DNA from 2 places in the Candidatus Clostridium eludens genome. Region 1 is predicted to be linked to the other one. Evidence: predicted binding sites of a transcription regulator. Region 1 holds the regulator's gene; the other holds the start of a gene.
The links. The regulator Rex, encoded in region 1, represses fermentation and respiration genes when NADH is low (regulators of the CRP and FNR family bind a similar motif). The targets are predictions, from matches to a motif close to ATTGTTAANNNNTTAACAAT.

Region 1 (3,221 bases):
GTTGTCTGCTGTCCAGAAGCATCAGTACCTGCATTAGGTTCAGTTAAACCAAATGCTCCAAGTTTTTCTCCTTTTGCAAGTGGAATTAAGTATTTTTGTTTTTGTTCTTCTGTACCGAATTGATAAATAGGTGTTGCGCAAAGTGAAGTATGTGCTGAAACTATAACACCTGTTGTAGCGCAAACTTTTGAAAGTCCTTCTACTGTTAATATATAAGAGAGTGTGTCTCCACCTGCTCCGCCATACTCAACAGGAAATGGTATACCCAACATTCCATATCTAGCCATTTTTTCTACTGTTTCTTGAGGAAACCTTTCTGTTTCATCTACTTCTGCAGCTAGAGGTTTAACTTCAGTTTCTGCAAATTCACTTACCATTTGTTCTACAAATTGTTGTTCTCTTGTTAATGTAAAATCCATTTATTTTACCTCCTAAATAGTTTTCATACTAAATATAGCTTATATCTTTTTTTATATCATTCATTGTAAACCTTTATTTGTAAACCTTTAAAGAAAATAAAGATCACAATTTACTGAACCTAAGTTATTAATTATAATCTTAAATTTTATATTTAAGTTATTGACCTGATTTATACGATATCATCAATTACTTGTTTTTAAAAGATTTATCTCTCTTTTCTACAAATGCTGTCATTCCTTCTTTTTGATCTTCTGTAGCAAAACATTCCCCAAATACTTCTGCTTCATAAGCTACAGCTGTGTCTATATCGCACTGAATTCCTTGGTTTATAGCCGCTTTACATAATTGAACAGCTATAGGTGCATTACTAGCTATAGTATTTGCCAGATTTTTAACTTCTTCTAACAACTTATCTGGTTCAACTATTTTATTTACCAATCCTATTCTTAGAGCTTCTTCAGCATTTATTATTTGTGCAGTGTATATAAGTTCTTTTGCCATACCAACGCCTACTACTCTTGGAAGTCTTTGAGTGCCTCCAAATCCTGGAGTAATTCCAAGACCAACCTCTGGCTGACCAAACTTAGCTTTTGATGAAGCTATTCTTATATCACAAGCCAATGATAATTCACAGCCTCCGCCAAGTGCAAAACCATTTACGGCTGCTATAACTGGCTTATCTAATTTTTCCAATTTTCTAAATACTTTATTGCCAAGTGTCCCAAACTTTCTTCCCTGAACTGTATTGAGATCCTTCATTTCAGTTATGTCCGCTCCTGCTACAAAAGCCTTACCCGCACCAGTAAGTATCACAGCATACACATTTTCATCTGCAGCAATATTATCTACCGCAGCATCAATTTCCTTTAGTGTTTCTGAGTTCAAAGCATTTAATGCTTTAGGCCTATTTATTGTTAGCAAAGCTACCTTGCCATCCTTTTCAAGAATGATATTTTTGAATTCCATATTACTCCTCCCTCCTAAACCTTTTGAAAGCAACATTAACAAAGTATTGTTAATAATATCACAAATACACTTAAAAATAATTGAAGTTTTTCACTTCACTTCTTATTATATACCTTAAGCTTATATATTTCAATAATAAATTAGCACAAATATCAAATAAATTTTATTTAATATTTTATTTTAACATTTACAGTAAAAACATACACCTTTAGGTTTTACTCTATATCATTTAAAAGACAACTCAACGTCAGTAAACTATCACTTAAATGAACATTTTCCACCTTCACATCTTCTGGTACAATAAGATCCACTGGAGCAAAATTCCATATACCCTTCACTCCATTTTTGACCAAAATATTACAAACCTTCTGGGCATTATTGCTAGGCACACATATTACACCTATGTCTATAGCATTTTCTTTCAGGTAGTCAGCTAAATAATCTATGTCTCTTATCTCTATATCCCTAATTCTAATACCTATAAGTTTTGGATTTATATCAAATATAGCTTTTAATTCAAAACCCAGTTTTTCAAATCTAGTATAATTAGATATAGCTTGACCTATATTACCTGCTCCTATTATAACTTCTCTATACAATTTTGTAAGTCCAAGTATATTACATATTTGACTGTATAATTCACTTACATTGTATCCATATCCCTGTTGACCAAAATCTCCAAAGCAATTTAAATCTTGCCGTATTTGAGAAGCTGTAAATCCTATTTTTTCACTTAACTCTTTTGAAGATATTCTATCTACGTCATTTCTCATTAAATTATCTAAATATCTATGATATTTGGGCAATCTCTTTATGACAGACATTGATATATCTTTTTTCTTATCCATACCGCACCTCATATCTATAACTATATGTTTTAATTATATATTAAAATAAATTCTACTATAATTCCATTTTATCATTATATAGTATTATCTAATTATAACATATGTTAATACTCTCTTTTTTATTATTTTGTATTTTTATTAAGGTTTTTCAATTTTATAATACCCATATTATATATATTATGTAAATCATTATTATATTCTAAATAAGGTCTACAAAAAAATCTCTTTACATAGTAAAATATTAATAAGTTAAGGAAGGTGTTATTCTATGATCATTTTAAGCTGTAAAAATATTCATAAGAACTATGGAATAGATGTTATATTAGAAAATGTAACTTTCAATATAAATGAAGGAGACCGAGTAGCACTAATAGGACCAAACGGAGCCGGCAAGTCTACCCTATTTCAAATTCTAACAAATAAGATAAGCCATGACAGTGGAGAGCTATTTGTAGATAAAACTAAAACCATAGGCTATTTAACCCAACATCTATCACTAGATTCTTCAAATACAATATACGATGAAATGCTTACTGTATTTCAAGATATAATTGACTTAGAAAATAAATTAATTAAGCTGGAAACTTTAATGAACGAGCCCTATAATTCTAAAAATGAAAACTATCAAAATAAATTGATTGATAATTATACCATATGTTCAGAACTCTATAGAAACAGAGGCGGGTATACCTATAAAGCAGAAATAAATAGAGTCCTAGCAGGTCTAGGCTTTTCTCAGAATGAATTTTGTGATTCCATAAACATAATAAGTGGAGGGAAAAAAACACGGGTTGCCCTTTGCAAATTGCTATTAACAAAACCTGACATACTCTTATTAGATGAACCTACCAATCATTTGGATTTGGAAGCTATAGAATGGCTAGAAGAATACTTAAAGGCCTACAAAGGAACTATAATTATAATTTCCCACGACAGATACTTCTTAGATACCATAACACACTCAACTATGGAACTTATAAACGGTCA
Region 2 (3,221 bases), on a different contig from region 1:
CCATTCCCATTTTAAAGGACATAGAGTCGTGATTGTATAATTAAATTAAAAGACCAACTATATAAAGCCAAGATAATTTTTTTAAAAAAATCATATTTTTAGTTTCTTAAAAAGTTACATTTTCAAAAAATAGAATTATATTTGTGAAACAAATGCGGTATTATTTTTAAAAAGATAAAATACTGCGCGTATAAAGAATCATTAATAATAACACCACCTGAACCAATGATACAGCAATCATGCTTATTCTTTGCTACATCGATGCCAATATAAATCATAAGAACACTCCTTATTGTTTAGTCCGCTATGTTCCACTCGCTTTATGTTAAATGTATCCTTGCTCTATATAAAACATCATGCGTTATCCAACTAATCCACAGCGTCCTATATTATTATAGTAAATTATCCTAAAGAAAGGAGAAGTATGATGAATTTACTATAAGTTCATTATACAAGGTGATAAATATGTTAAATGCGTATATAAAAGAAGAAAAAAACATGGAATGTACCTGCTGATAGTAAAGAGAATCATGGAATGAGATTACTATTTGACACTATATGCCAAAAGCCAAATCCTCATATCTAGAATTTGGCTTTTGGCTACACTCTAAGCCAAAGTAAACCAAAACTTACTCTGTTCCTTATTTAAGACTAGTATATATTATCTTTCAACTATTAAAGCAGTTCCCATTCCGCCGCCTATGCACAGTGTTGCAAGACCTCTCTTAGCATCTCTTCTTTGCATTTCATAAAGTAATGTAACAAGTATTCTTGCGCCTGAGCAACCAACTGGATGTCCAAGGGCTAATGCTCCACCATTCACATTTACTTTACTCATATCAAACTCTAAATCTTTTGCCACAGCTAAACTCTGGGAAGCAAAAGCTTCATTTGCCTCTATCAAATCTAAATCTCCTACAGTCAAATTGGCTTTTTGAAGTGCTAATTTTGTTGCATGGAATGGTCCATATCCCATTATTGTTGGATCCAATCCTTTACTTCCATAAGAAAGTATCTTTGCAAGTGGTTTAATTCCAAGTTCTTTTGCTTTATCTGCACTCATAACAACTAACGCTGCTGCTGCATCATTTATTCCTGAAGCGTTACCTGCTGTAACTGTTCCATCTTTTTTAAATGCTGGTTTCAATTTTGCTAATGATTCAATAGTTGTCCCAAATCTAGGGAATTCATCAGTATCAAAAACTATTTCTTTCTTCTTTTGCTTAACAGTCACTGGTACTATTTCGTCTTTAAATTTTCCAGCCTTTATAGCTGCTTCTGCTTTTTGCTGTGATGCTACTGCAAATTCATCTTGCTGTTCTCTTGTTATGTTCCACTTTTCTGCTATATTTTCAGCTGTAATTCCCATATGATAATTATTGAATGCTTCCCAAAGTCCATCTTTTATCATACCATCTATTAATTTTCCTTCTCCCATTCTGTATCCCCATCTAGCCTTTGGAAGTATATATGGAGCAGCAGACATGTTCTCAGTTCCACCAACTACAACAACATCATCGTCTCCAGCCTTTATAAGTTGAGCTGCTAAACTTACTGTCCTGAGTCCGGAACCGCAAACTTTATTTAATGTAAAAGCTGGAACCTCTACAGGAATACCTGCCTTCACAGCTGCTTGTCTTCCTGGGCTTTGTCCTAAACCTGCCTGTATTACATTTCCAAATATAACTTCATCTACTTGCTCTGGTTTAATATTTGCTCTTTTTACTGCTTCTTTTATAACTATAGCACCTAAATCCACAGCTGGAACATCCTTTAAAGCTCCTCCAAAATTTCCTATGGCTGTTCTTACAGCACTTACAATAACTACATCTTTCATAAATCAAATCCTCCTAAAATAAATTTATTTAAATTAGAGTCTTGTGAAATTTTAGGTCATTAAACTTCAAGGACTTTAAATCTTAGTACCTACATTTTTATATATAAAACATTGTTATTTTATTAAGAAAATTTCTATAAATCTTGAAATTGCATGACGTTAATTCGCAATCATCTAAATTTATCTTTTAAATGGCATTCTTTTAAATAATTAACTCAATTCATACAATTCTATTATATGTTAATTATACTAATTAATTAATATTTTATCAATATTTTTTGTTAAAAAAAACACAAAGTTTCATAAATAGACTGTATGTAAAGTCTCTCATATGTTCTTTGAGTTATTTAATCATATTTGTATATATTAGCCGAAAATTCCTAAATACAGCTTATTTTGAAATATATTAAGAACGTCGAATTACTTATATTGGCTTTTTTTAATAATAAATCCACAAGTTCTACCTAATTAGTCTTATTTTTTATAAAAGCAGAAAACGTTTTATATTTAAAAATGTTAGCGTGGAAAATATAAAATTAAGTAATAAAAAAACAAAGTAAGTATAACTTACTTTGTTTTTTTATTTAAACAAAATTAATATATCATTTATTATTATCTTTCAACTATTAAAGCAGTTCCCATTCCGCCGCCTATACATAATGTTGCAAGACCTCTCTTAGCATCTCTTCTTTGCATTTCATGAAGTAATGTAACAAGTATTCTTGCACCTGATGAACCAATTGGATGTCCTAAAGCTATTGCTCCACCATTTACATTTACTTTGCTCATATCAAATTCTAAATCTTTTGCTACAGCTAAACTCTGGGAAGCAAATGCTTCGTTTGCTTCTATTAAGTCTAAATCTGCTACTGATATGTTAGCTTTTTCAAGCGCTAATTTTGTTGCATAGAATGGTCCATATCCCATTATTGTTGGATCTAATCCTTTACTTCCATAAGAAAGTATTTTTGCAAGTGGTTTAATTCCAAGTTCTTTTGCTTTATCTGCACTCATAACAACTAATGCTGCTGCTGCATCATTTATTCCTGAAGCGTTACCTGCTGTAACTGTTCCATCTTTCTTGAATGCTGGTTTTAATTTTGCTAATGACTCAACAGTTGTTCCTGGTTTAATGTATTCATCAGTATCAACAACTTTTTCTCCTTTTTTAGTCTTAATAACTACTGGTACTATTTCATCTTTGAATTTTCCTGCTTTTTGAGCTGCATCTGCCTTTTGTTGGGATGCTGCTGAAAATTCATCCTGCATTTCTCTTGTTAAATTCCATTTTTCTGCTACATTTTCAGCTGTAATTCCCATGTGGTATTTATTGAATGCTTCCCATAATCCGTCATTTATCATAGCATCCACTAATTTTCCGTCT

Region 2: ACJDU8_RS08240 (acetyl-CoA C-acetyltransferase) is a predicted target of Rex. The motif match lies at 1,948-1,967, and genes of this name have one in related genera.

The regions. Positions count from the first base shown of each region.
Region 1 covers NZ_JBJHZX010000001.1:149,809-153,029, forward strand. Annotated here, with positions in the region: gene ACJDU8_RS00640 (acyl-CoA dehydrogenase) at 1-419, opposite strand, end outside; gene ACJDU8_RS00645 (short-chain-enoyl-CoA hydratase) at 607-1,386, opposite strand; gene ACJDU8_RS00650 (redox-sensing transcriptional repressor Rex) at 1,602-2,234, opposite strand; gene abc-f (ribosomal protection-like ABC-F family protein) at 2,503-3,221, shown strand, end outside.
Region 2 covers NZ_JBJHZX010000010.1:16,596-19,816, forward strand. Annotated here, with positions in the region: gene ACJDU8_RS08240 (acetyl-CoA C-acetyltransferase) at 662-1,837, opposite strand; gene ACJDU8_RS08245 (acetyl-CoA C-acetyltransferase) at 2,450-3,221, opposite strand, start outside.